2 linked regions of the Cupriavidus taiwanensis LMG 19424 genome follow. The protein of the gene in region 2 binds, or shares a complex with, the protein of the main gene of each other region. Links are inferred from orthologs where the notes say so. Each region holds a gene or a part of one and is shown on either strand. Other genes may lie near its edges.

The links.
Region 1: the proteins of mfd (region 2) and uvrA are in contact, whole or in part, in a crystal structure (PDB 4DFC), measured with the Escherichia coli proteins. The link is inferred for Cupriavidus taiwanensis LMG 19424 from one-to-one orthologs.

What each region holds. Positions count from the first base shown.
Region 1 is NC_010528.1:336,997-351,085, forward strand. What follows is about bases 6,318-9,702. They hold uvrA (excinuclease ABC subunit UvrA), read right to left. Parts: upstream 9,383-9,702; coding sequence 6,518-9,382; downstream 6,318-6,517. Other genes in these bases: RALTA_RS01675 (histidine phosphatase family protein), read left to right, coding at 6,318-6,490; RALTA_RS01685 (MFS transporter), read left to right, coding at 9,611-9,702. In the rest of the region: RALTA_RS01640 (cation:proton antiporter domain-containing protein), read left to right, coding at 1-905; RALTA_RS01645 (ribbon-helix-helix domain-containing protein), read right to left, coding at 953-1,327; RALTA_RS01650 (DJ-1/PfpI family protein), read right to left, coding at 1,427-2,005; RALTA_RS01655 (adenine phosphoribosyltransferase), read left to right, coding at 2,200-2,772; RALTA_RS01660 (LysE family translocator), read left to right, coding at 2,813-3,424; RALTA_RS01665 (Na/Pi cotransporter family protein), read left to right, coding at 3,607-5,286; RALTA_RS01670 (adenosine-specific kinase), read right to left, coding at 5,296-5,781; more of RALTA_RS01675, read left to right, coding at 5,897-6,317; more of RALTA_RS01685, read left to right, coding at 9,703-10,861; RALTA_RS01690 (single-stranded DNA-binding protein), read left to right, coding at 11,064-11,600; RALTA_RS01695 (porin), read left to right, coding at 11,864-12,910; RALTA_RS01700 (Bug family tripartite tricarboxylate transporter substrate binding protein), read left to right, coding at 12,947-13,918; RALTA_RS01705 (BMP family ABC transporter substrate-binding protein), read left to right, coding at 13,915-14,089. UniProt on the Escherichia coli protein: The UvrABC repair system catalyzes the recognition and processing of DNA lesions. UvrA is an ATPase and a DNA-binding protein. A damage recognition complex composed of 2 UvrA and 2 UvrB subunits scans DNA for abnormalities.
Region 2 is NC_010528.1:1,409,502-1,424,198, reverse strand. The notes cover bases 7,449-11,441. They hold mfd (transcription-repair coupling factor), read left to right. Parts: upstream 7,449-7,791; coding sequence 7,792-11,241; downstream 11,242-11,441. Other genes in these bases: argE (acetylornithine deacetylase), read left to right, coding at 11,320-11,441; ispD (2-C-methyl-D-erythritol 4-phosphate cytidylyltransferase), read right to left, coding at 7,449-7,561. Outside these bases: RALTA_RS06605 (hypothetical protein), read right to left, coding at 1-144; osmolarity response regulator transcription factor OmpR, read left to right, coding at 447-1,169; RALTA_RS06595 (ATP-binding protein), read left to right, coding at 1,194-2,543; tcuC (MFS transporter), read left to right, coding at 2,769-4,070; RALTA_RS06585 (peroxiredoxin), read left to right, coding at 4,336-4,884; RALTA_RS06580 (carboxymuconolactone decarboxylase family protein), read left to right, coding at 4,992-5,513; RALTA_RS06575 (GNAT family N-acetyltransferase), read left to right, coding at 5,732-6,304; ispF (2-C-methyl-D-erythritol 2,4-cyclodiphosphate synthase), read right to left, coding at 6,307-6,816; more of ispD, read right to left, coding at 6,821-7,448; more of argE, read left to right, coding at 11,442-12,543; RALTA_RS06550 (amidohydrolase), read left to right, coding at 12,778-14,169; phosphoserine phosphatase SerB, read left to right, coding at 14,270-14,697. UniProt on the Escherichia coli protein: Couples transcription and DNA repair by recognizing RNA polymerase (RNAP) stalled at DNA lesions. Mediates ATP-dependent release of RNAP and its truncated transcript from the DNA, and recruitment of nucleotide excision repair machinery to the damaged site.

The sequences.
Region 1 (14,089 bases), 1.1 Mb from region 2 along the record:
TCCAGGTGATCCTGGCGTCGATGCTGCTGTCGATGCTGGCGGCGCCATTCCTGATCCAGTACAGCGACGCCATCGTGCTGCGCTTCGCCGCCAACGAATGGCTGATGCAGTCGCTGAACATGACCCGCATCGCCGCGCAAAGCCTGCAGACCGAGAAGCACGCCATCATCTGCGGCTTCGGCCGCAGCGGGCAGAACCTGGCGCACATGCTGGAGCGCGAGGGCATCAACTACGTGGCGCTGGACCTGGACCCGGACCGCGTGCGCGAGGCCGCCGCGGCCGGCGACACCGTGGTCTATGGCGACGCCGGCCGGCGCGAGGCGCTGATCGCCGCCGGCATCCACCGCGCCGCCGCCCTGATCGTTACCTATGCCAACACCCCGTCGGCGCTGAAGGTGCTGCACCATGTGCAGGAGCTGGCGCCGGCGCTGCCGGTGATCGTGCGCACGGTCGACGATTCCGAACTGGACACGCTGCAGAAGGCCGGCGCCACCGAGGTGGTGCCGGAGATCATCGAGGGCAGCCTGATGCTGGCCTCGCACGCGCTGGTGCTGCTGGGGGTGCCGATGCGGCGCGTGGTGCGCGGCGTGCAGCAGGCGCGCGACGCGCGCTACAGCCTGCTGCGCGGCTATTTCCACGGGCGCGACGACGAAGAGGACATGGTCGAGCGCGACTCGGTGCGGCTGCACTCGGTGTCGCTCGGGCCGCAATCCACCGCGGTGGGCAGGCGCCTGGGCGTGCTGGGGCTGGAGCGCATCGGGGTCGAGGTGACCGCGGTGCGCCGGCGCGGCATCCGCGCCTTCGACCCGCAGCCCGAGACCGTGCTGGAGCCCGGCGATATCGTCGTGCTGCGCGGCCCGCCCGAGGCGCTGGAGGCCGCGGAGACGCGCATCCTGAACGGCTGAGCACTCAAACGCGAGGGGGCGCGCCGCCGCCCCGGGGGGCACGGCGTTCAGTGCGGCCGCGGCTCGACCCAGGATTCCGGCAGGTTGTCGAGCACCGCGCGCGCATCCAGCGAGCGGATTGGCACGTCGCGATCGGCAGGGATGCGGCCCTCGCCCTGCAGCATCAGGTAGCGCAGGCAGCACACCCGCAGGAACGACGAGAAATTGCCGGCCACGGCTTCGCTGCCGCGGTGTTCGGTCAGTTCGTCGTGCAGCCGCGTGATCAACTGGTTGACGGTCATGCCGTCGCGCTGCGCCAGTTCTTCGAGCACTTCCCAGAACAGGCTTTCCAGCCGGATGCTGGTGGCTGCGCCATGCAGGCGCAGCGAGCGCGACTGGCTCTGGTAAGACGCCGGATTGGCGCGGATAAAGATCTCACACATCAAGGGCTCCCTGGCGGGCGGCGCGGCCGGCGGGACGTGCATGGCCCGCCGGGTCGGCAAGCCATGCATCGCGCGTGGGGGCGCCGCGTGCGGAAAGCACTAATGTACGACCCGCGTGCCCAGCACCGCAAGAAACTGCGCCAGCCAGGCCGGGTGCGCGGGCCAGGCCGGGGCGGTGACGAGGTTGCCATCGGTGTGGGCCTGGTCGACCGGGATCTCGGCATAGGTGCCGCCAGCCAGCTTCACCTCCGGCGCGCAGGCCGGGTAGGCCGAGCAGGTCTTGCCTTCCAGCACGCCGGCGGCGGCCAGCAGCTGGGCGCCGTGGCACACCGCGGCAATCGGCTTGCCGGCCTGGGCGAAGTGCCGCACGATCTCCAGCACACGCGCGTTCAGGCGCAGGTATTCGGGGGCGCGCCCGCCGGGGATGACCAGCGCGTCGTAGCTGGCCGGATCGATCTCGGCAAAGGTGGCGTTGAGGGTGAAGTTGTGGCCGCGCTTCTCGCTGTAGGTCTGGTCGCCCTCGAAATCGTGGATCGCGGTGGCGCACGCGTCGCCCGCCCGCTTGTCGGGGCACACCGCGTGGACGGCGTGGCCGACCATCTGCAGCGCCTGGAATGGCACCATGGTTTCGTAGTCCTCGGCGTAGTCGCCCACCAGCATCAGAATCTTTTTCGCCATCGTGGTCTCCTGTATGGTTACGGGTGTCCGGCGGGTGCCGGACGCGGCAGGCCGGCGCGGCAGCCCGTGCGGCCGGCAGGGCCATTGTGCTGGGCGTCCCGGTGGCGCGGGTGGTAACTGGCTACCGCGCCCGCCGCATGCCGCTGCCACCGCTTTCTGACCGGCGCGCCGCGCGCCCATCTCCCCTAACCGCCATGGCAGATTCCATCATCCAGTCCCCCGACCTCGGCGACGTCACCGGCTACCTGCGCGAGCGCATCCGGACCGTGCCGGACTGGCCCCAGCCCGGGGTGATGTTTCGCGACATCACGCCGCTGCTGCAGGATCCCAAGACCCTGCGCGTGCTGATCGACGTCTTCGTGCACCGCTATATGGACGCGCAGCTGGACCTGGTCGCCGGCATCGACGCGCGCGGCTTTATTCTGGGCGCGATCGTGGCGTACGAGCTGAACCTGGGCTTCGTGCCGATCCGCAAGAAGGGCAAGCTGCCGTTCCAGACCGTGGCCGAGGAATACGAGCTCGAATACGGCAGCGCCACCGTCGAGATCCACGCCGACGCCTGCAAGACCGGCGACCGCGTGCTGCTGGTCGACGACCTGATCGCCACCGGCGGCACCATGATGGCCGGGCGCAAGCTGCTCGAGCGCCTGGGCGCGACGGTGGTGGAGGGCGCCGCCATCGTCGACCTGCCCGAGCTGGGCGGATCGAAGCTGCTGCATGGCGCAGGGCTGCCGCTGTTTACCGTGTGCAAGTTCGAGGGGCACTGAGCGATGCGGGCCACCACGGAGATCCACCAAAGGAGGGTGCATGCCTGACCTGCTGCTGTTCTTGCTGACCTCGGTCGCCGTGACCGTGGCCCCGGGGCCCGACAACCTGCAGGTGCTGGCGCGCGGCATGGCGCAGGGGCGGCGCGCCGGGCTGGTGGCGGCGCTGGGCTTTTCGGTCGGATGCCTGTTCCATACCGTGATTGCCGCGGTCGGGCTGGCCGCGGTGCTGCGTTCTTCGCCGCTGGCCTTCCAACTGATCAAGTACGCCGGCGCGGCCTATCTGATCTGGATCGGCATCCAGGCGCTGCGTGCGAAGGGCGGGCTGGCGCAGGGCGGCGCGGTCGAGGCCGTGCCGCTCGCGCGCGTATTCCGCCAGAGCGTGCTGGGCAACATGCTGAACCCCAAGGTGACGCTGTTCTTCCTGGTGTTCCTGCCTCAGTTCGTGCGGGCCGATGCGGCCCATCCGGGCTTGCAGTTCCTGCTGCTGGGCGTGGTCTTCATGCTGCAGACCGCGGTGGTGTTCTCGCTGTTCGGCCTGTGCGCGGGCTGGCTGGGCGCCTGGCTGCGCCGCCGGCCGGCCACCGGGCGCTGGCTGGACCGTGCCGCCGGGGCCATCTTTGTCGGGCTCGGGATCAAGGTGGCGCTGCCCTGATCCGGGCCGATGGCAAGCCGGCGACCTGTGCGGCCGCATGGCGGTGTTGTCCGCCGCCCGCAGCGCGAGCCCATGCCGTTGCCGGTACCGGGGGCCGGGCGCATAATGAGCCCTTGACAACGACATGATGACCGGGCGGAGCCTCCATTCAGTATTCGGCACCGGTCACGCAAAGGCGCACCATGGGCGTACTCCTTCACCTGTTATCGGGCGTTGCCCTGCTCGTCTGGGGCACCAACATCGTCAAGGTCGGCATCCTGCGCGTCTACGGCGCCAACTTGCGCCATGTGCTGTCGACAAGCGTCTCCAACCGCTTCACCGCCTTCCTTGCCGGCCTGGGCGTCACCGGTCTGGTCCAGAGCAGCAACGCCACCGCGGTCATCGTCAGTTCCTTCGTCGGCCAGGGCCTGATCGCCGTGGCGCCGGCACTGGCGATCATGCTGGGCGCCAACGTGGGCACCGCGCTGATGGTGCAGGTGTTCTCGCTGGACCTGTCGTGGCTGTCGCCGCTGCTGATCTTCGTCGGCGTGATCTGCCACCTGACCTGGAAGGGCAGCAAGCCCGGCCACGTCGGCCGCGTACTGATCGGCCTGGGCCTGATCACGCTGGCGCTGGAACTGATCTCGATCGCGACCCGCCCGGTGGTGCAGGCCGCCGGCGTCAAGGTGCTGTTTGCCTCGCTGACCGGCGATGCGGGGCTGGACATGCTGGTCGGCGCGTTCCTGACCATCCTGTGCTATTCGAGCCTGGCGGTGGTGCTGTTCTGCGGCGCGCTGGCCTCCGCCGGCGTGGTGTCGATCCACGTGGCGCTGGCGCTGGTGCTGGGGGCCAACCTGGGCTCGGGCGTCTCGGCGCTGCTGACAACCTCGGGCAACAACCAGCCGGGCAAGCGCGTGACGCTGGGCAACCTGCTGTCGCGCCTGCTGGGCTGCCTGATCGCGCTGCCGCTGCTGGGCCAGGCCGAGGAACTGCTTGCGCTGGTCGACCATGAGCCGCAACGGCTGATCGTCAATTTCCACCTGCTGTTCAACGTCGCGCTGGCGGTGCTGCTGCTCGGCGCCACGGCGCCGCTGGCGCGCCTGTGCGAAAAGGTGCTGCCCGGGCGCAATACCGGCGACAGCCAGGTCACGCCGCGCCATCTGGACCCGGCCGCGCTATCGACGCCCACGCTGGCGCTGTCCAATGCCGCGCGCGAGGTGCTGCGCATCGGCGACCGCGTCGAGCAGATGCTCGACAACATGCTGCGCGTGATGCGCACCAACGATGCCAAGCTGGCCACGGCGACCTGCCGCATCGACAACGAGGTCGACGACCTCTACACCGCGATCAAGCTCTACCTGACCCGCATCAGCCTGGAAGCGCTGGACGAGCGCGACGGCCAGCGCTGGACCGAGATCATCTCGCTGACCATCAACCTGGAGCATGCCGGCGATATCATCGAGCGCATCCTGCTCGATACCAAGGACAAGAAGATCGCCCACAACCTGATGTTCTCCGAGGCCGGCATGCAGGAGATCGCCGAGATGCACGCGCGCCTGGTCGCCAACCTGCGGCTGGGTTTGTCGGTCTTTCTCAACGGCGACCTCAAGAGCGCACAGGCGCTGATGGCGGAGAAGGCCAACTTCCGCGAGCTGGAGCGCAAGTACGCGCGCACCCATCTGCAGCGCGTGGCAGTGCAGACCGCGGAAAGCGTCGAGACCAGCTCGCTGCACCTGGACGTGATCAGCGAGCTGAAGCGGCTGAATTCGCTGTTCTGCGCGACGGCCTATCCGGTGCTGGAGCAGGCCGGCGTACTGAACCGCAGCCGGATGAAGGAAGACGATGTGGCGCCGGTCACCAGCGTGCAGGCGGCGCAGCACTGAGCGGCACGGCTACAGCTTGTAGCCGAACTTGCGCAGCAGCGCCTTGCGCTCGGCCACATCCGCCTCGGTCTCGATCCCCAGCGGCGAGGCGCCGTCGATCACACCCACCACGCCGCGCCCGGCATCGGTCTGCGCGACAATCACCTGCGTCGGGTTGGCGGTCGCGCAGTAGATCCGGCACACCTCCGGCACCGCGCGCACCGCGCCCAGCACGTTCACCGGGAAGAAGCCGTCGCCCAGGAAGATCAGGAAGCTGTGCCCCGCGCCGATGGCGCGTGCATTCTCGCAGGCCATGTCGATCAGTGGCTCGTCGGTGCCCGACCAGCGCACCAGGCGCTTGCCCGACGCTTCGCAGAACGCCAGCCCGAAGCGGATGCCGGGCACCGTGCCGACCAGCGCCTCATGCAGGTCTTCAACGGTCTTGATGAAATGCGACTGGCCAAAGATGAAGTTGGTGGCTTCCGGCTTGGTGACCGGTACGACCGTCAGTTCCATGGCGTAGCTCCCGTGGCGATGTGTGTCGCCGTCCGCTTCATGGTAGGGCGCGAGGTAGCGAAAGCAAGCCGGCACCTGCTATACCGGACGAGTTGGCCCACCACCGGAGCCGCACATGCCCGCCTTTTTCAGATGGCTTGCCGTGCTTGCCATCGCCCCGACGCTTGCCGCCGCACAGGTCGCTCCGGCATCACAGCACGAGGTCGCGCTGACCGAACTGCGGCACCCCAATGTCGTGGTGGTATTGCGCCATGCCAGCGCGCCGGGCGTGGGCGATCCGCCGGGGTTCCGGCTGGCGGATTGCGCCACCCAGCGGAACCTCGACGCACGCGGGCGCGAGCAGGCGGCGCGGCTGGGCGCGAGCTGGAAGGCGGCCGGCTTCCGGCCGACGCAGGTGTGGAGCAGCGCCTGGTGCCGCTGCCAGGACACGGCGCGGCTGATCGGGCTGGGACCGGTGCAGGTGCAGCCGCTGCTCAATTCATTCTTCGGCGGGGATGCGCAGCGCCGCGACGCGCAGGTCGCGCAGCTGTCGCGGCTGATCGACGGTCTAGACCCGCGTGGCGGTCCCTACCTGATGGTCACGCACCAGGTGGTGATCACCGCGCTGACCGGGCACGGTGCCGACAGCGGTGGCGGCGTGGTCATCGAGTTGCCGCACGGTGGTGCGGCGCGGCGCACGCGGGTGTTGCCGGCGGCCGGGCTGGACTGAGCCGCGGCCCGGCGGGCAGTGCGCGCGTTACGCGCGCTTGAGCAGCGGCGCCAGATACTTGCCCGTAAAGCTCGCCTTGCTCTTCGCCACCGCCTCCGGCGTGCCGCGCGCGATGACCTGGCCGCCGCCGGCGCCGCCTTCGGGCCCCATGTCGATCAGCCAGTCGGCGGTCTTGATGACGTCCAGGTTGTGCTCGATGATGACGACGGTATTGCCCTGGTCGCGCAGCTTGTGGATGACCTTGAGCAGCAGCTCGATGTCGTGGAAGTGCAGGCCCGTGGTGGGCTCGTCCAGGATATAGAGCGTGCGCCCGGTGTCGCGCTTGGACAGCTCCAGCGACAGCTTGACGCGCTGCGCCTCGCCGCCCGACAGCGTGGTCGCCGACTGTCCCAGCCGGATATAGCCCAGGCCCACGTCGAGCAGCGTCTGCAGCTTGCGCCGTACCACGGGCACCGCGCTGAAGAACTCGTGCGCCTGCTCGACGGTCAGGTCGAGCACCTCGGAGATGTTCTTGCCCTTGTACAGCACCTCCAGCGTCTCGCGGTTGTAGCGCTTGCCGTGGCAGACGTCGCAGGGCACGTACACGTCGGGCAGGAAGTGCATCTCGACCTTGAGCACGCCGTCGCCCTGGCATGACTCGCAGCGCCCGCCCTTGACGTTGAACGAGAAGCGGCCCGGGTCGTAGCCGCGTTCCTTGGCCGACGGCACGCCGGCGAACAGTTCGCGGATCGGCGTGAACAGGCCGGTGTAGGTGGCCGGATTCGAGCGCGGGGTGCGGCCGATCGGGCTCTGGTCGACGTTGATGACCTTGTCGAAATGCTCCAGCCCCTCGATGCGGTCGTGCTGTGCGGGCTCCGGAGTCGAGCCGTACAGGTGGCGCGCCACCGCGTGGTAAAGCGTGTCGTTGATCAGCGTCGACTTGCCCGAGCCGGACACGCCGGTGATGCAGGTCAGCAGGCCCACCGGCACTTCGGCGGTGACGTTGCGCAGGTTGTTGCCGCTGGCATTGACGATGCGCAGCAGCCGCTCGTCGTCGGGCGCGGTGCGCTGCTTCGGCACTTCGATGCGGCGCTGGCCGGACAGGTATTGCCCGGTCAGTGAAGCCGGCGACGCCTCGATCTGCCGCGGCGTGCCCTCGGCCACGATCATGCCGCCGTGCACGCCCGCGCCCGGGCCGATATCGACCACGTAGTCGCACGCGCGGATCATGTCCTCGTCATGCTCGACCACCAGCACCGAGTTGCCGATGTCGCGCAGGTGCTTGAGCGTGCCGATCAGCCGGTCGTTGTCGCGCTGGTGCAGGCCGATCGAGGGCTCGTCCAGCACGTACATCACGCCGGTCAGGCCCGAGCCGATCTGCGACGCCAGCCGGATGCGCTGGGCCTCGCCGCCCGACAGCGTATCGGCGCTGCGCTCCAGCGACAGGTAGTCCAGCCCCACGTTGTTGAGGAAGTTCAGCCGCGCGGTAATCTCCTTGACGATCTTGTCGGCGATCTCGCGCTTGGCGCCGTGCATGTCCAGCGTCAGGAAGTAAGTCAGCGCATCGCGCAGCGGCCAGCCGTTGATCTCGAAGATCGCACGCGCCTGCTCGCCCTCGCCCAGCTTGACGTGGCGGGCCTCGGTGCGCAGCCGCGTGCCGTGGCAGGCCGGGCAGGGCTGGTTGTTCTGGTACTTGGCCAGTTCCTCGCGCACGGCAACGGAATCGGTCTCGCGGTAGCGGCGTTCCAGGTTGGGAATGATCCCTTCGAACACATGCTCGCGCACCGTGGCGCGGCCGCGCTCGTTGATATAGGTGAACGGGATTTCCTGCTCGCCCGAGCCGTGCAGCACCACCTGCTGCACCGTTTCGGGCAGGTCCTCGAACGCGGTGTCGGTGTCGAAGTCGTAGTACGCCGCCAGGCTTTGCAGCATCTGGAAGTAGAACTGGTTGCGGCGGTCCCAGCCCTTGATTGCGCCCGACGCCAGAGACAGGTTGGGAAACGCCACCACCCGCTTGGGATCGAAGAACGTGATCTGGCCCAGTCCGTCGCAGCTTGGGCAAGCGCCCATCGGGTTGTTGAACGAGAACAGCCGCGGCTCCAGCTCCTGCAGCGAATACGAGCAGATCGGGCAGGCAAAGCGCGAGCTGAAGGTGTGCTCCTTGCCGCTGTCCATCTCCAGCGCCAGCGCGCGGCCATCGGCCAGGCGCAGCGCGGTTTCGAACGATTCGGCCAGGCGCTGCTTGATGTCGGCGCGCACCTTCACGCGGTCGACCACCACGTCGATGCTGTGCTTCTCGGTCTTCTTCAGCTTGGGCAGCTGGTCGACCTCGTAGACCTTGGCCTCGGCCTCGTGCGCGGTGCCGCCGCCCGAGCGGATGCGGAAACGCACGAAGCCTTGCGCCTGCATGCTGTCGAACAGGTCCGAGTGCTCGCCCTTGCGGTCGACCACCACCGGCGCCAGGATCATCAGCCTGGTGTCTTCCGGCAGCGCCAGCGCCGCGTCCACCATCTGCGACACGCTCTGCGCCTGCAGCGGCAGGTTGTGGTCGGGGCAGTAGGGGGTGCCGGCGCGCGCGTACAGCAGGCGCAGGTAGTCGTGGATCTCGGTGACGGTGCCGACGGTGGAGCGCGGGTTGTGGCTGGTGGCCTTCTGCTCGATCGAGATCGCCGGCGACAGCCCCTCGATCAGGTCGACGTCCGGCTTTTCCATCAGCTGCAGGAACTGCCGGGCGTAGGCGGAGAGCGACTCGACGTAGCGGCGCTGGCCCTCGGCATAGAGCGTGTCGAAGGCCAGCGAGGACTTGCCCGAGCCGGACAGCCCTGTAATCACGATCAGCCGATTGCGCGGCAGGTCGAGATTGATGTTCTTGAGGTTGTGGGTACGCGCCCCACGGATCTTGATTTCTTCCATATGCCGAAAAGTCGTCGCCAGGCAGGCCGCCCCGGCCGGAATGCGCGCCCGGGCGCACCTCCTGGGGGTTACCGGCATGGCCAGGTGACCCGGGAAGCGCGAAGGAGCAAACCTGTTAATATACCCAACTTCGGTTTCCGGGGTTGTCCGGCCACCAGCGGACCCAGGACCCTTGCCGCCCCGGCGGCAATCAGCGCGACCCCGAATCCACACGATCCCACGATCGCAATGCCGTCGATCCCTTCTTCTTCCCCGGAAACGGGTGCCGCCGACGCATCCCAGGCCCCCGCGCGCGAACGCATGACGCGCGCCGAACTGCGTGCCGCGGTCTCGCTGGCCAGCATCTTTGCGCTGCGCATGCTGGGCCTGTTCCTGATCCTGCCGGTCTTCGCCGAATACGCGCGGACCCTGGCCGATGGGCAGGACGCCCAGCGCGTGGGCCTGGCCATGGGCATCTACGGCCTGATGCAGGCCTTCCTTCATATCCCGCTGGGCTGGCTGTCCGACCGCGTCGGGCGCAAGCCGGTGATGGTCGGCGGCCTGCTGCTGTTTATCGCGGGCGGCCTGGTCGCCGCGTTTTCCGACACGCTGTCCGGCATCATCGCCGGGCGCGCGTTGCAGGGCATGGGCGCGATCTCGGCCGCCATCACCGCCTGCATCGCCGACCTGACCCGCGAGCGCCATCGCACCAAGGCCATGGCGATGGTGGGCGGCAGCATCGGGCTGACCTTTGCGCTGTCGCTGGTGATTGCCTCGCCGCTGCTGCACAGCATCGGCATGTCCGGCATTTTCGGGCTGATGTCGGTGCTGGGGCTGGTCGCCATCGGCGTGACCGTGTTCCTGGTACCGACCCCGCCGCCGCCACACCCGGTGCGGCTGCCGTTCCGCAAGGTACTGCTCAATGGCGACCTGGCGCGGCTGAACGTCGGCGTGCTGGCGCTGCACGCGTCGCAGGTGGCGATGTTCATGGTGGTGCCGGCGATGCTGGCCGATGCCGGCATGCCGCTGGACCAGCACTGGAAGGTCTACCTGCCGGTGGTGCTGGTGTCCTTCGTGCTGATGCTCGGGCCGATGATGGCGGCCGAGCGCTACGGGCGCGTGCGCCCGGTGCTGCTGGGCGCGGTCGCGCTGATGACCGCGGTGCAGCTGCTGTTCGCCGCGGTGCACGGGCTGTGGGCGATCGTCGGCGTCTTGCTGCTGTTCTTCGTTGCCTTCAATGTGCTCGAAGCAATGCAGCCGTCGCTGGTGTCACGCTACGCCGCGGCCGCGCGCGGCGCGGCGCTCGGCGTCTACAACACCACGCAGGCCCTGGGCCTGTTCCTGGGCGGTGCCGCCGGCGGCTGGCTGCTCGAGCACGAGGGCCGCAGCGCCGTGTTCGTGGGCTGCGCGGCGGTGCTGTTGCTGTGGCTTATAATCGCCTGGAGCATGAAGGCGCCGCCGGCGCGCGGACAGGAAGCCGTACCGGCCACCGCGGCCTGAGCCGGCGCCGGTTTCGCATCATTTCGTAAAGCATTCGGGCCGGAAAGAGGCCTAGCATCATCGCGCCACCCGGCATTCTGGCGGGGGCGCGATGTTCGTTTACGTCGCGGCACGATCGCGTCAAACTACACCCGCTTTACTTTCATCGTCATCGTATTGCCACGCTTTTCAACACCGCGCGTGGCTTTTGGAGAACATTCACATGGCATCGGTCAACAAAGTCATTCTCGTCGGCAACCTCGGCGCAGACCCGGAAACGCGCTACATGCCCAGCGGCGACGCCGTCACCAACCTGCGCCTGGCGACCACCGACCGCTACAAGGACAAGCAGTCCGGCGAGATGAAGGAAGCCACCGAATGGCACCGCGTGGCGATGTTCGGCAAGCTGGCAGAGATTGCTGCCCAGTACCTGCGCAAGGGTTCGTCGGTCTATATCGAGGGCCGCATCCGCACCCGCAAGTGGCAGGACCAGTCCGGCCAGGACAAGTACTCCACCGAGATCGTTGCCGATCAGATGCAGATGCTGGGTTCGCGCCAGGGCGGCGGCGGCGGCGGTGGCGATGAAGGCGGCTACGGCGGCGGCGGCGGCGGCGGTTACAGCCGCGAGTCGTCGGGCGGCGGCTATGGCGGCGGCCGTGGTGCCCAGGGCGGCGGCGGCCAGCAGGGCGGCGCGGCACGCCGTCCGCAGCAGCCGGCCTCGAATGGCTTCGAGGATATGGACGACGATATTCCGTTCTGAGTATCGCGACATTAGCTCGCCAGCATTGCCATCGAACCCCCGCGCTGCGGGGGTTCTGCTTTTTGGAGCCGACGCATGCAAGCGTGCCATGCGGCCAGCTTCATTCAGGTCCGTCTCGCTGCGCTGAACCCACACAAACCGCATGACCTCATGCGCACACATTCGTATGCGCTGCATCGGGCAAGCCCTATATTTTGCGTTCTTATTTTGTATGCAAAATGGAGGTGCCCGTGAGGGTGTGGAATGCAGGACGCGGCTACGCCATGCCCGTGGCAATGGCCGGCATGGTGGCAGGCATGGCTTGCGGGGTCACCGGTCCGGTGCGCGCACAGCCGGCGGCGTCGGTTTCGGTCTATGGACTGATCGACACCATGGTGCGGTACTCGGACAATAACCGCGGGGACGAGCGCCTGGCCGAACTGAGCGAGGGCTACTTCAGCGGCTCGCGCTGGGGCATGCGCGGCACCGAGGCGCTGGGCGGGGGATGGGCGGCGCTGTTCACCCTGGAAAGCGGCTTCGATCTTGCCAGCGGCAACTCGCTGCAGGGGACGGCGATCTCCAACTACGGACAAGTCGGCACGCAGGGCGCGGGCCGCTTGTTCGGCCGGCAGTCGTACCTGGGCGTCGAGCACCAGGCGTGGGGCAAGCTGACCTTCGGCCGCCAGTTCACCACAGCCTACGATGCCACATTCCGCTTCCAGCCCTATGGCCATCCCAACCTGGATGCGGTGGCCATCCTGAACGGCTACACCGGTCCGCGGCAGGACAACATGGTCAAGTACGCGGGCAGGCTGGGCGCGTTGTCGGCGGCCGCGCACTACACCTTCGGCGAAGCGCCTGGTGACGCGAGGGCCGGCAGCAGCCGGGGCCTGGCGCTGGCCTGGACCACGGCGCGGATCGACGTCGGGGCGCTGCTGCAGCGTACCGATGCGCTGCCGACCGCGGAGGCGCGCACGATCTGGGGCATCGGCGGCAGCAGCCAGCTTGGCCGCGTCAAGCTGGCGCTGGGGTACCTGGATCATCGCTACCGCCTCGCCCCGACCCGCAACCATGTGCTGACCGGCGGCGCCACCCTGCAGGCGACGCCCGCGCTGGCGCTGTCGCTCGCCGCGGGCTATGACCGGCAGACCGCGGCCAGCGGCCATCGGCTGATGCTGACCGGCGTGGCCGAGTACGCGCTGTCCCGGCGCACCAGCGTCTACGCCGAAGCCGACTTCAACCGCATCAGCGGGGCCTATGCCTTGCCCGCCTTCATGGGCGTGCGCGGCAACAAGTTCGGCGGCGGTGTCGGCCTGCGCCATCGCTTGTAAGACGGAGGGCGCATCGTGGTTTCCAGAAGACAATGCATGGCACGCCTGCTGGCACTGCCCGCGCTCCCTGCGCTGGCCGCGATGCCGGCGCAGGCGGAGCGCGGCGCGGCATGGCCGCGGCATCCGGTGCGGCTGGTGGTGACGTTCCCGCCCGGCGGGTCCAGCGACATCGTCGCGCGCCTGCTGGCGCCGCTGCTGCAGGAGCGGCTGGGACAGCCGTTCGTGACGGACAACCGCCCGGGAGCGGGGTCCACCATCGGTGCCGCGGCCGTCGCCGCCGCGCCGAACGATGGCTACACGCTGCTGATGTCGAACTCGGCGGCGCTGAGCATCTCGCCGTTCCTGCTCAGGCGGCCCAGCTACGATCCCGTGCACAGCTTTACCCACGTGCATTACATCGGCGCGGTGCCGATGGTGTTCGCGGTGCACCCCTCGGTTCCCGCGCGCAGCCTGGCGGAACTGGCAGCGTGGATCCGCGCGCAGCGCGATCCGGTGCCGTTCGGCAGCGGCGGCGCGGCGTCGGTGGCGCATATCGTCGGTGAACTGTTCGCGCAACAGGCGGGGCTGAAGCTGACCCATGTGCCCTACAAGGGCGCGGGGCCCATGCGCACCGACCTGCTCGGCGGGCAGATCCCGTTCGCGGTGGATGCGTTGCCGCAGAACCTGCCGTTCCTGCAATCCGGCGACCTGCGCCTGCTCGCAGTGACCTCGGCCCGGCGGGTGCCGCAGGCGCCGCGGCTGCCCACCGTGGGGCAAGCGGGCTATCCCGGCCTGGTGGCCGAAAACTTTGTCGGCGTCTCGGCGCCGGCCAATCTTCCCGAGGACATCGTGCAACGCTTGCATCAGTCACTGCAGGGCATCCTGCAACAACCCGCCGTGCGCGGCCACCTGGAGGCCCAGGGCTTCGTGCTGGCCGAGCGCCGGCCCGAGGCCTTCGCCGCCTATGTGCGGCAGCAGGTGCAGGCATGGGGGCCGGTAGTTGCGGCCACCGGGGCGACGCTGTCATGAGCGCGCGCATCCAGGTGGTGCTGTTCGGGCCGGAGGGACGCGGCAGCTTCAACGAAGCCGGACATGCCGGCGCCGTGCGGGCGCGGGACGCCGGCCATGACGTGGCCGTGGCATGGATTGCCGACCCGGACCCGCAGGCGCGCGCCGCGGCCCTGCTGGCATTGTGCGAAA
Region 2 (14,697 bases):
CTTGAGCAAGTGCGCCATCCCGGCCGATTGCGCCAGCGCCGTCCCGGGCGGCAGGCACAGCGCCAGCACGGCCAGCGCCAGCGCAAGGCATGCGCCGGCGATACCTTGCTGCGGATGCCCGTGCCGGGTTCGGTTCACTTTCATTGATAATGGCGGTCTTGGCTTCGCGATCGGGCAGCGGTTGGACTGCCCTGAAGCCCGGAATTCCGGTACCCCGTCCGCTGCCGCGCCCTCTGCAAGCATTGCGCCAGCGGGCGCTGGGCAGGCTGGCGGAAGCCGTGGACCGTCCGGCGGAAATGCGCGGAAAACTGCCGGGCAAGGCGCCGAAAAGGATGGATTGCGCAGTGTAATCGCCCGATTGATGCACGCTGCCATACCACGGGGTAAAGTATGTAACGTTTTGTTAAGCCATTTTGAGCGAAAGCGATAGTCGCTAAGATACCGCCATGGAAAATACCAGCCACAAGATTCTTGTCGTCGACGATGACCCGCGTCTGCGCGATCTGCTGCGCCGCTATCTGGGCGAACAGGGTTTTACCGTGCTGGTGGCGGAGAACGCCACCGCGATGAACAAGCTCTGGCTGCGCGAGCGTTTCGACCTGCTGGTGCTGGACCTGATGATGCCCGGCGAGGACGGCCTGTCGATCTGCCGCCGGCTGCGCGGCGCCAACGACCAGACCCCGATCATCATGCTCACCGCCAAGGGCGAGGACGTGGACCGCATCGTCGGCCTGGAGATGGGCGCCGACGATTACCTGCCCAAGCCGTTCAACCCGCGCGAGCTGATCGCGCGCATCCACGCGGTGCTGCGCCGCAAGGGCCCGGCCGAGGTGCCCGGCGCCCCGTCGGAAACGCCCGAGACCTTCGCCTTCGGCGATTTCGTGCTGAACCTGGCCACGCGCACGCTGACCAAGAACGACGAGGAAATCACGCTGACCACCGGCGAGTTCTCGGTGCTCAAGGTGTTCGCCCGCCATCCACGCCAGCCGCTGTCGCGCGAAAAGCTGATGGAAATGGCGCGCGGCCGCGAATATGAAGTGTTCGACCGCAGCCTGGACGTGCAGATCTCGCGCCTGCGCAAGCTGATCGAGCCGGATCCCAGCAACCCGCGATTCATCCAGACGGTGTGGGGCCTGGGCTATGTCTTCATTCCCGATGGCGTGAAATAACCGATTGCGGCCGCTGTTCCTATCGTGGCGACCGTAATCGGCCGTACCGCAACGCGGTTCTTTGGTTCGCTGTTCTGGCGGACCTTCATGCTGATCGCCCTGCTGCTGGCCATCTCGCTGGGGATCTGGTTCCAGAGCTATCGGCTGTTCGAACGCGCCCCGCGCGCGCAGCAGATCGCCATGCAGGTGGTCAGCGTGGTCAAGCTCACGCGCGCCGCGCTGCTCTACTCCGACCCCGCGCGGCGCCGCTTCCTGCTGCTCGACCTGGTGCAGAACGAAGGCATCAAGGTCTATCCGCGCGAGCAGGACGACGACTTCGCCGCGCCCACCGCCAACCCGTTCCTGACCTCGCTGGTGCAGCAGGAGATCCGCAGCCGCCTGGGCGAGGACACCGTGCTGGCCACCACCGTCAACGACATCCCCGGCGTATGGGTCAGCTTCGAGATCGAGGGCGACGACTACTGGGTGGCGATCAGCCCGGAACGCTTCGAGCGCGTGCCCGGCATCCAGTGGCTGTGGTGGAGTATCGCCGCGCTACTGCTGTCGATCATCGGCGCGGCGTTTATCACGGCGCGCGTCAACTACCCGCTCAAGCGGCTGGCCAACGCCGCGCGCGCCATCGGCGCGGGCGGCGACCCGCCGCCGCTGCCCGAGCACGGCGCCAGCGAAGTGGCGCTGGCCAACCACAGCTTCAACCAGATGGTGCGCGACCTGCGCCAGCTCGACGACGACCGCGTGGTGATGCTGGCCGGCATCTCGCACGACCTGCGCACGCCGCTGACGCGGCTGCGGCTGGAAACCGAGATGTCGCCGATGGACACCCCCACGCGCGACGCCATGATCGCCGACATCGAGCAGATGGACGCGATCATCGGCCAGTTCCTCAATTACGCCCGCCCGCCGCTGGAGACGGTCGAGCCGGTGGACCTGTCGGCGCTGGTGCACGATGCCGTCGGCGTCTATGCCGCGCACGACGACGTGCGCGTGCATGTGCGCGCGAAGGAGCCGGTGATGGCGGTGGCCAACCGCATGGAAGTGCAGCGCATCCTCGACAACCTGGTCGAGAACGCGCGCCGCTACGCCAAGGACGAGCAGACCGGCATGGCCGTGGTCGAGATCTCCACGCGCGTCGACGACAAGGAAGCCGTGCTGACCGTGGCCGACCACGGCAAGGGCGTGCCCGATGGCCAGCTGTCGCTGCTGACGCGGCCCTTCTACCGGCTCGACGCCGCGCGCAGCGAAGCCAAGGGCGCCGGCCTGGGCATGTCGATCGTCAACCGCATCATGCAGCGCAACGGCGGCCGGCTGCTGCTTGCCAACCGCGCCGCGCCGGCCACGGGGCTGGTGGTGAGCGCGTGTTTCCGGCGCGCCTGAACGGCGCACGGCATCGCATGCGCGATGCCCTGACAGGTTTTCGACAGCCGCTGATAGCCTTCTGAAAGGCATTTGACAGGTCAATGACAGGGGGGCGGCGCACACTGGCGCCCGTCATCAGGCCCGCGGCATCTCCGTTCCCCATGTGGCGCCGCCCGCGCGCCTGGCTGATACCTCCCGACAATCAAGCCGCCGGATCGCACCGGCGGTGCCTGAGAGACAGCCATGTCAGAGACCACCGCAGCGTCCGCCGGCTCGCAGCACGGGTTCCGCACCGTGTTCCGTGTCGTCAGCGGCAACTTCCTGGAAATGTATGACTTCATGGTGTACGGCTTCTATGCCGCGGCCATTGCCAGGACGTTCTTCCCCAGCGGCAACGAATTCGCCTCGCTGATGCTTTCGCTCGCCACGTTCGGGGCAGGCTTCCTGATGCGGCCGCTGGGTGCGATCGTGCTGGGCGCATACATCGACCATCACGGCCGCCGCAAGGGCCTGATCCTGACCCTGGTGCTGATGGCCATGGGCACGCTGCTGATCGCCTGCGTGCCGGGCTATGCCACCATCGGCGTGGCCGCGCCGCTGCTGGTGCTGGCCGGCCGCCTGCTGCAGGGCTTTTCCGCCGGGGTGGAGCTCGGCGGGGTCTCGGTCTACCTGTCCGAGATCGCCAAACCCGGGCGCAAGGGCTTCTATGTCGCGTGGCAGTCGGGCAGCCAGCAGGTCGCGGTGATCTTCGCCGGCCTGCTCGGCGTGATCCTGCACGCCACGCTGGCACCGGCGCAGATGGATGAATGGGGCTGGCGCATTCCGTTCCTGGTCGGCTGCCTGATCGTGCCGTTCCTGTTCCTGATCCGCCGTTCGCTCGAAGAGACCGAGGCCTTCAAGGCGCGCAAGCACCGCCCGGCGATCGGCGAGATCTACCGCTCGATGCTGGAAAACTGGCGCATCATCCTGGCCGGCTGCATGATGGTCGTGATGACCACGGTGTCGTTCTACATGATCACCGCGTACACGCCGACCTTCGGCAAGACCGTGCTGAAGCTGGACGACACCGACAACCTGATCGTCACCATGTGCGTGGGCCTGTCCAATTTCATCTGGCTGCCGCTGATGGGCGCGCTGTCGGACCGCGTCGGGCGCAGGCCGCTGCTGCTGTGCTTCACGGCGGCGACACTGCTGACGGCCTACCCGGCGGTGTCGTGGCTGGTTGCCGAGCCGTCGTTCGCGCGGCTGCTGATGGTGGAGCTGTGGCTGTCGTTCCTGTATGGCAGCTATAACGGCGCGATGGTGGTGGCACTGACCGAGATCATGCCGCCCGCGGTGCGCACCACCGGCTTCTCGCTGGCCTACAGCCTGGCCACCGCGCTGTTCGGCGGCTTCACGCCGGCTATCTCGACCTACCTGATCCACGCCACCGGCAACAAGGCGGCGCCGGGACTGTGGCTGATGTTCGCCGCGCTGTGCGGGCTGGTCGCGACGCTGGTGATCTTCCGCGCGCGCCGCACCGGGGTGGCCATGCAGGCGGCTTGATTTCTGCGCGATCGTCACCAAGTTCGCACTTGCGGCGTCATCGCGCATGGCATACTGGCCCATCGCCTCGGCGGCGCGCTGGCGTGCGACACACTACATGCCCTGCCTATCGGGCTCTTTGAGAATATCAATTAGCCCCGGCCCGGATGATGACGCATAATCACGTTTTGTCGCGGTACGCCGCCGCAAGCAGCCGTATCACCGGTCCCACGCCGGGCACGCGGCAGCGGCACCGCTCTCATTGCAACCGTATCAGGAGAAGTCTATGAAGACCGTTGGTGACAAGCTCGAAGCCTTCCACGTCGTCGGTGTCAAGCCGGGTTTCAACAATCACGAAGAGAACGGCCAGTCGGCTTTCGAAGACATCACTGAAAAGTCGTTCGAAGGCAAGTGGAAGATCATCTACTTCTACCCGAAGGACTTCACCTTCGTGTGCCCGACCGAAATCGTCGCCTTCGCCAAGCTGAACGGCGACTTCGCCGACCGCGATGCGATCGTGCTGGGCGGCTCGACCGACAACGAGTTCGTCAAGCTGGCATGGCGCCGCGAACACAAGGACCTGAACAAGCTGAACCAGTGGCAATTCGCCGACGTGACCGGTTCGCTGATCGACCAGCTGGGCGTGCGTGACCACGCCGCCGGCGTGGCCCTGCGCGCGACCTTCATCGTCGACCCGGACAACGTGATTCAGCACGTTTCGGTGAACAACCTGAACGTGGGCCGCAACCCGGACGAAGTCCTGCGTATCCTGGACGGCCTGCAGACGGACGAGCTGTGCCCGTGCAACCGTGCCGTTGGTGGCGCCACGCTGTAATTTTTCTGCCAGTCGCCAGACGCCGTGGCGATCCGCGGGGGGCCCTGCCCTCCGCATCGAAACCCGCATGCGCGGGTTTTTTGAGCCCTGATCGATAGGAGAAATAAATGGAATTCCTCAGCACGATTAAGAACCTCATTCCCGATTACGCCAAGGACATCCGCCTGAACGTCGACGGCACCATTGCCCGCTCCTCGCTGGAAGGCAACGATGCGGTGGGCGTGGCGCTGGCGGCGGCATTCGCGGCGCAGAGCAAGGTGCTGGTGGATGCCATCCGCAATGCCGGCGTGCTGTCGCCCGACGAAACCAACGGCGCGCTGACCGCGGCCGCGCTGATGGGCATGAACAACACCTGGTACCCGTATGTCGAGATGGCCGACGACCCGGACCTGGCCAGCCAGCCCGCCGGGCTGCGCATGAACGCCTACGCCACGCATGGCGGCGTGGACAAGCGCCGCTTCGAGATGTACGCGCTGGCCGCATCGATCGTCGGCAAGTGCCATTTCTGCGTAAAGTCCCACTACCAGTTGCTGAAGAACGAACAGGGCATGACCGCGCAGCAGCTGCGCGACGTCGGCCGCATCGCCGCGGTGATCGTGGCGGCCGCCAACGTGATTGCAGCCCAGTAAATGGCACAGTCAGGGTCCCGGTAAGCGGCCCAGCAAGGCATCTGCGCGCCCCCGCGCCCTTCCCCTGGCAGCCCGGCAACGGGCGCCGTAGCACAACAGCCGGCAGCTTCCCATCGGAAATTGCCGGCTGTTCCCATCCTGCAACCGTGATGGCCCCGTCCTGCGCGGGCGCGGCGATCCGCCTACAATCCAGGCAGGATACGCACTTTCAGCCTGCCATGACCCTGCCTTCGCCGACTTCCCCCCGCTTCCATTACCGCCTGGCAGCGGTGCATGACTGGGGCGATATCGCCGCCGTCACGCAACAGGCCTACGGGCAATACGAGCTGGCCATCATGGAAGATTGCCGCGCCTCGTTCCAGCGCGGCATGCAGGCCGTGCTGGCGACCAGCCACCCCGACATGGAATGGTGGGTGGCGGAGACCGATCACGGCATCATGGGCGCCGTGCTGTTCTGCCACCCGGGCGCGACGTTGCCGGCACTGGACGGCAGCACCATCACCCTGACCCAGCCCGAAGCACGGCTGCTGTCGGTCAGCCCGCAGGCGCGCGGCCTGGGGCTGGGCCGCACGCTGATGCAGATCTGCATCCAGCGCGCGCGCGATATCGGCGCGTCGACGCTGGTGGTGCGCACCATGCCGGAAATGGCGTCCGCCAACCGGCTGTGCCAGCAAATGGGATTCACCAAGCGCACCGAGGCGGGCGCGCGCAGCGGCGCGATGGCGCGGCTGATCGACTACACCTACGCCATCCCGCCCGAAGACACCACGGCGGACACGCCCCGCGCCTGAGCTCAGTCCTGCGCGTCCGCCACCGAGGCGCGCCAGAGCAGCACCGCGGCCTGCGCCACGATGCCTTCCTGGCGGCCTTCGAAGCCCAGCTTCTCGTTGGTTTTGGCCTTGACGTTGCAGCGCCCGCGCGCAATCGCCAGGTCTTCGGCCAGGTTGGCCACCATGGCGCCAATATGCGGCGCCAGCTTGGGCGCCTGCGCAATGACCGTGGCGTCGACGTTGCCGATCTCGTAGCCGGCCTCGCGCACGCGACGCGCCGCCTCGCGCAGCAGCGCGCGGCTGTCGGCACCGGCGAACTGTGCGTCCGTGTCGGGAAAATGGCGCCCGATATCGCCCAGCGCCGCGGCACCGAACAGCGCATCGGTCACCGCGTGCAGCAGCGCGTCGGCATCGGAATGGCCCAGCAGGCCACGGTCGTGCGGGATCTCGACCCCGCCCAGGATCAGTTTGCGGCCGGGCACCAGCGCGTGGACGTCATAGCCCTGTCCCACCCGGATATCGAAAGGCATCATGCGGTCATGCTCCTTTGGCGTGGCTGCCCAGCAGCACTTCGGCCAGCGCGAAGTCCTCCGGGTAGGTCACCTTGAAATTGCGCAGCGAGCCGTTCACCAGCCGCGGATGCAGGCCCAGGCGCTCGATCGCGCTGGCCTCGTCGGTCACCACCGCGCCGGCCGCCATGGCGTCCTGCAGCGCCTGGCGCAGCACGCCCAGGCGGAACATCTGCGGCGTCTGCGCCTGCCACAATCCTTCGCGCGGCACGGTGGCGCCGATGCGGGCGTCATCCTGGGCCCGCTTCAGCGTATCCGGCACCGGCACGGCCAGGATGCCGCCAATGGCGGCGTCCGGATCATCGTCGCCGTCGCTTTCCACCGCGCGTACCAGCGCGTGGATCATCGCCGGGGTCAGGCCCGGGCGCGCGGCATCGTGCACCAGCACCCAGTCGGCGTCGGTCGCGCCCAGCTGCGCCAGGTGGTGCAGGCCGGCCAGCACCGACGCATGGCGGCTGTCGCCGCCGACAAAGGCGGTATCGAAGCGCAGCCCGGCAAACGCGGCCGCGCCGAAGCGCGATTCCAGCGGCATGTCGTCGGGTGCCAGCACCAGCGCGGTGGCGCTGATGGCGTCGCACGCCGAGAACGCCGCCAGCGCGTACCAGATCATCGGCCGGCCGGCCACGGTCTGGTATTGCTTGGGCACGGCGCCGCCGGCGCGGCTGCCGGTACCGGCACAGGGAATCAGGGCAAAGCGGCGAGCGGACACAGGATCGGCGTGGAGTGAAAGAAGCGCTGGCAGCCCGCCGGCCCGGACCAATGCTTTGACAAAGGGGCGGCAGCGGGACAACCGGTGCGCATTCTATAATACGGCCCTTGCCCGTCGCCATGCCGCGTCGCCGTTACCGGCAGGGCGCCACCGGCACCTGGAGTCCCCTGTTCCGACCCCCGCCCGCAATGCCGGCGGGGTGTCGTCGTTTTTGAACGCCCCCTGCCGACATGCCTGACGCCACGCCCGCCTTTCCCTTTGTCAACCTGCCGCTGGTCAAGCCGGGGCTGCGCCACAGCGTGGCGGGCCTGCGCGGCTCGGCCGATGCGCTGGCGGTGGCCGCTTATGCGCGCCAGCACCACGAGCGCGCGCCGATGCTGGCAGTGGTGTGCTCGCATGCCGTCGATGCGCAGCGCCTGGCCGAGGAAATCCCGTGGTTCGCGCCGGAGTTGCGCGTGCGCCTGCTGCCCGACTGGGAAACCCTGCCCTACGACAGCTTTTCGCCGCACCAGGACCTGGTCTCCGAACGGCTGGCGACGCTGCACGACATCCAGACCGGCCAGTGCGACGTGATGCTGGTGCCCGCCACCACCGCGCTGTACCGGCTGGCGCCGCCGGCCTTCCTGGCCGCTTACACCTTCTTCTTCAAGCAGGGCGAGCGGCTCGACGAGGCCGCGCTCAAGGCGCAGTTCACGCTGGCCGGCTACGAGCATGTCAGCGCGGTGATGCGGCCCGGCGAATACAGCGTGCGCGGCGGCCTGATCGACCTGTATCCGATGGGCTCGGCGCTGCCGTACCGCATCGACCTGTTCGGCGACGAGATCGAGACCATCCGCGCCTTCGATCCCGACACGCAGCGCAGCCTGTATCCGGTCAAGGAAGTGCGGCTGCTGCCCGGGCGCGAATTCCCGCTCGACGAAGCCGCGCGCACCGCCTTCCGCGGCCGCTGGCGCGAGGTGTTCGAGGGCGACCCGACCAAGTCGCCGATCTACAAGGACATCGGCAACGGCGTGCCGTCGGCCGGCATCGAGTATTACCTGCCGCTGTTCTTCGAGCACAGCGCCACCGTGTTCGATTTCCTGCCCGCCGACACGCAGCTGGTGTTCGCCGGCAATGTCGACGAGGCCATCCGCCGCTTCTGGGCCGACACCACCCAGCGCTACAACTTCATGCGGCACGACCGCGAGCGCCCGCTGCTGCCGCCGGCGGACCTGTTCCTGTCCGAGGAGCAGTTCTTCGTCGCGGCCAAGCCGATGGCGCGGCTGGTGCTGCAGGGGGAAGCCGGCGCGGATCAACCGGCGTTCTCGGCCATCCTGCCGGATGTCGCGGTCAACCGTCGCGCCGAAGACCCGCTGGTCAATCTAGAGTCGCTGCTGCTCGACAAGCAGACCCGCGTGCTGATGTGCGCCGACTCCGCCGGGCGGCGCGAGACGCTGCTGCAGCTTTTTGCCGAAAGCGGCCTGCGTCCGCATCCGGTCGAAGACTTTGCCGCGTTCCTGACCGGCGACGCGCATTTCTCCATCGCAGTGGCGCCGCTGCAGAGCGGCTTCGCGCTGCCGCAGGCACGGCTGGCCTTCGTCACCGAAGCCGAGTTGTACGCCGGCACCGCGCGCCGCACCGGCCGCCGCAAGCAGGAACAGGCTTCCGCCGTCGATTCGATGGTGCGCGACCTGGCCGAGCTGAAGATCGGCGACCCCGTGGTGCACAGCGAGCACGGCATCGGCCGCTACCAGGGCCTGGTGACGCTGGACATGGGCCAGGGCGACGAGGAATTCCTGCACCTGGACTACGACAAGGGCAGCAAGCTGTACGTGCCGGTGCACCAGTTGCACGTGATCTCGCGCTATTCGGGCGCCGATCCCGATACCGCCCCGCTGCACCACCTGGGCTCGGGCCAGTGGGACAAGGCCAAGCGCCGCGCCGCGCAGCAGATCCGCGATACCGCCGCCGAACTGCTCAACCTGTACGCGCGCCGCGCCGCGCGCGAGGGTTTCGCCTTCCCGCTGTCGCCCAAGGACTACGAGACCTTCGCCGAGAGCTTCGGCTTCGAGGAAACCCCCGACCAGGCCGCCGCGATCGCCGCGGTGATCGCCGACATGACCTCGGGCAAGCCGATGGACCGGCTGGTCTGCGGCGATGTCGGCTTCGGCAAGACCGAGGTCGCGCTGCGCGCGGCCTTCGTCGCGGTGCTGGGCGGCAAGCAGGTGGCGATGCTGGCGCCGACCACGCTGCTGGCCGAGCAGCATTTCCAGACGCTGTCCGACCGCTTTGCGGAATGGCCGGTGCGCATCGTCGAGCTGTCGCGCTTCAAGACCAAGAAGGAGATCGACGCGGCGATCAAGCAGATCAACGAGGGCAGCGTCGACATCGTCATCGGCACCCACAAGATCCTGTCCGACCAGGTGAAATTCCAGCGCCTGGGCCTGGTCATCATCGACGAGGAACACCGCTTCGGCGTGCGCCAGAAGGAAGCGCTGAAGTCGCTGCGCGCCGAGGTCGACGTGCTGACGCTGACCGCCACGCCGATCCCGCGCACGCTGGGCATGGCGCTGGAAGGCCTGCGCGATTTCTCGGTCATCGCCACCGCGCCGCAGAAGCGGCTGGCGATCAAGACCTTCGTGCGGCGCGAGGAAGACGGCGTGATCCGCGAGGCCATCCTGCGCGAGCTCAAGCGCGGCGGGCAGGTCTACTTCCTGCACAACGAAGTCGAGACCATCGAGAACAAGCGCGCCAGGCTGGCCGAGCTGGTGCCCGAGGCGCGCATCGCGGTCGCGCACGGCCAGATGCACGAGCGCGAGCTGGAGCGCGTGATGCGCGACTTCGTCTCGCGCCGCGACAACATCCTGCTGTGCACCACCATCATCGAGACCGGCATCGACGTGCCGACCGCCAACACCATCCTGATCCACCGCGCCGACAAGTTCGGGCTGGCGCAGCTGCACCAGCTGCGCGGCCGCGTCGGGCGTTCGCACCACCAGGCCTATGCCTACCTGCTGGTGCATGATGTCGACGGCCTGACCAAGCAGGCGCAGCGCCGGCTCGAGGCGATCCAGCAAATGGAGGAACTGGGCTCGGGCTTCTACCTGGCCATGCACGACCTGGAAATCCGCGGCGCCGGCGAGGTGCTGGGCGACAAGCAGTCGGGCGAGATCCACGAGATCGGCTTCCAGCTCTACACCGACATGCTCAACCACGCGGTCAAGGCGTTGAAGGCCGGCAAGGAGCCCGACCTGATGGCGCCGCTGGCCGCCACCACCGAGATCAACCTGGGCACGCCCGCGCTGCTGCCTAACGATTACTGCGCCGACGTGCACGAGCGCCTGTCGCTGTACAAGCGGCTGGCCAACTGCGAAACCCCGGAGCGCGTCGACGATATCCAGGAAGAGCTGGTCGACCGCTTCGGCCGTCTGCCGGCGCAGGCGCAGGCGCTGGTCGAGACCCACCGGCTGCGCATCGCCGCGGCGCCGCTGGGCGTGCGCAAGATCGACGCCGGCGAAGCCACCATCAGCGTGCAGTTCGTGCCCAACCCGCCGATCGACGCAATGCGCATCATCGACCTGGTGCAGAAGAACCGCCATATCAAGCTGGCGGGACAAGACAAGCTGCGCATCGAGGCCAAGATGCCCGACGTGGCGGTGCGCGCGCAGACCATCAAGCATACGCTGCGGCAACTGGCGTAAGGCCATGCTGATCGCGCATGGACGCGGCGCGCGGCCGGGTGTAGCATCGATTCCTTAACAAGTTAGCGATATCGCCCCATGCCCACCCAAGCCGCCCCCGCCGGATCCGCCGGCCAGCCCGTTACCGAACCCGCCGCGCGCGGCAGCGCGCTGGAATGGACCCAGCGGCTGGTCGCCTATGACACCACCAGCCGCCATTCCAACCTGGGCCTGATCGAGTCGGTGCGGGACCATTTCCTGGCCAAGGGGTTGAAGCCGCATCTGAGCTATAACCCGCAACGGGACAAGGCCAACCTGTTCGTCACCGTGCCCGCGGCCAATGGCGACACCAACGGTGGCATCGTGCTGTCGGGCCATACCGACGTGGTGCCGGTGGACGGGCAGGCATGGACCACCGACCCGTTCAAGCCGGTGGTGCGCGACGGCAAGCTGTACGGCCGCGGCACCTGCGACATGAAGGGCTTTATCGGCACCAGTCTGTCGCTGCTGCCGGCCATTCTCGACGCCCGGCTGCGCGAGCCGGTGCACTACGCGCTGTCGTTCGACGAAGAGATCGGCTGCATGGGCGCGCCCTACCTGCTGGCCGAACTGCGCGAGCGCGGCGTGACGCCCGGCGGCTGCATCGTCGGCGAGCCGACCAGCATGCGCGTGATCGTCGCGCACAAGGGCATCAACGCCTACCGCTGCTGCGTGCGCGGCCAGGCCGCGCATTCGTCGCTGACGCCGCGCGGCGTCAATGCCATCGAATACGCGGCGCGGCTGATCTGCTTCATCCGCGACATCGCCGACGAGTTCAAGGCCAACGGCCCCTACGACCGGGCCTTCGACGTGCCCTACACCACCGCGCAGACCGGCACCATCCAGGGTGGCATTGCGCTCAACACGATCCCGGCGCTGTGCGAGTTCGTGTTCGAGTTCCGCAACCTGCCCGGCGTCGATCCGGAAGCGATCTACGCGCGCATCCACGGCTATGCCAACGACGTGCTGCTGCCGAAAATGCGCGCCGAGCACGCCGACGCCGACCTGACGCTGAGCAAGATCGCCGCCGCGCCGTCGCTCGACGTGGCCGAGCAGGAAGCGATCACGCAGCTGGTACGCGCGCTGACCGCGGACCGCGACACCAACAAGGTGGCCTACGGCACCGAGGCGGGACTGTTCCAGCGCGCGGGCATTCCTGCGGTGGTGTGCGGGCCCGGCGATATCCAGCAGGCGCACAAGCCGGACGAGTTCGTTGCGCTGGAGCAGCTGGCCGCGTGCGAGGCGTTCCTGCACAAGGTGGTGGACAGCCTGCGCGTGAGCTGACGGCCGGCGTATCGAAACCTTGCTCCCCTCGCCCGCTTGCGGGAGAGGGGATGGGGGAGGGGCCGGCGTTTCCACAAAGTTGCGCGCATCGCATCGAGATGCGCCTGCCCTCTCCCCCGCCCCTCTCCCAAAGGGAGAGGGCAGACCCCACTCCGCTTTCGTTGGCGCATGGCTTTTCGCAGCGCGCCAACTACACCGCCAGCATCAAACCAACAACAACGAAGGAGATCCTGCATGGCCGCACGTCGCACCGCTTCCCGTTCCACCCCCCCCCGCTTCACCCTCGCCGGCCTGGCCCTGGCCGCCGGCCTGCTGTGCCACGCCGCACAGGCGCAGGTGCCGGCCGCACCGACCGCGCCCCTCGGCGCCGATGCGCTGCACGCCCAGATCGAGACCCGCGCCAAGGCCGTCGAAAAGCAGCTGATCGCCTGGCGCCGCGATATCCACCAGCATCCGGAGCTGGGCAACTACGAGACCCGTACGGCAAAGCTGGTGGCTGACCACCTGCGCAAGCTCGGCATGGAGGTGAAGACCGGCGTGGCCAAGACCGGCGTGGTCGGTCTGCTCAAGGGCGGCAAGCCTGGCCCGGTGGTGGCGCTGCGCGCCGACATGGACGCGCTGCCGGTGAAGGAGCGCGTCGACGTGCCGTTTGCATCGAAGGCCAAGGGCCAGTACCTGGGCAAGGAAGTCGACGTGATGCACGCCTGCGGCCATGACACGCATGTGGCGATTCTCATGGCCACGGCCGAAGTGCTGGCCGGCATGAAAGACCAGCTGCCCGGCACGGTCAAGTTCATCTTCCAGCCGGCAGAGGAAAGCCCTGCCGACTTCGAGCCCAATGGCTCGAACATGTGGGGCGCCAAGCAGATGGTGGCCGAGGGCGTGCTCGACAACCCCAGGGTCGACGCCATCTTCGGGCTGCACGTCACCAGCGGCATCGAGTCGGGCAAGCTCGGCTGGCGCAGTGGCGCCTCGATGGCGGCGGCCGACCAGTTCTGGATCGACGTCAAGGGCCGCCAGACGCATGGCGCGCGGCCGTGGGGCGGGATCGACCCGATCGTGGTGGCATCGCAGATCGTGATGGGCCTGCAGACCATCCAGAGCCGCCAGGTCAATGCCATGCTGGAGCCGTCTGTGATCACCGTGGGCACCTTCCACGGCGGCAACCGCATGAATATCGTGCCGGAGAAGGTCGAGATGATGGGCACCATCCGTACCTATGACGAAGGCATGAAAAAGGACATCCATGCCCGCATGAAGCGCACCACCGAGGCCATTGCCTCCAGCGCCGGGGCCGAGGCGAATTTCCGCGTGGTCGAGCTGTACAACGCCACCATCAACCAGCCGGCGCTGACCGAGAAGATGGCGCCCACGCTGCAGCGCGTCGCCGGCGACGGCAACTGGATGATCACGCCCAAGGCCACCGCGTCGGAGGACTTTTCGTTCTACCAAGAGAAGGTGCCGGGCTTGTTCTTCAATCTCGGCGTGACGCCCAAGGGGCAGGACGTGACCAAGGCACCGTCGAATCACTCGCCGGAGTTCTATGTGGATGAGCCGGCGCTGATCAACGGCGTGCGCGCGCTGTCCAGCCTGACCGTGGACTACATGGTGATGGCGCAGCGCTGATTCGCCCGGGGGCGCCGCGGGGGGCTACAATAGCGCCTTTGCCGCGTAGCAGCCCCCCCGCCTTGCCGACGACCGCGCAAGCGCCCGATTTTCGCCCGTCATGCCCCTGATCCTGCAGAGCCTCGCCCCGCTGTCCCCCGCCGACCTCGACACCGCCCGCACCCTGGCCCGCGCTTCCGCGCTGGTGCCGCGCAGCGACACCGTGGCCGTGGCCGAGGACTGCGCGCCGCTGACGCCGGCGCTGCGCGACGCGCTCGACGACTTCTGCGGCCCGCGCGCGATCGACTGGGCGGTGGTGCCGGCCGGGCGCAAGCTGTCCGACTTCCGCCTGGTGGCGATGGACATGGACTCGACCCTGATCACGATCGAGTGCATCGACGAGATCGCCGACTTCTGCGGGCTCAAGGCCGAGGTCTCCGCCATCACCGAAGCCGCCATGCGCGGCGAGATCACCGACTTCAACGAAAGCCTGCGCCGCCGCGTGGCGCTGCTCAAGGGGCTGGACGCCGCCGTGCTGGACCGGGTCTA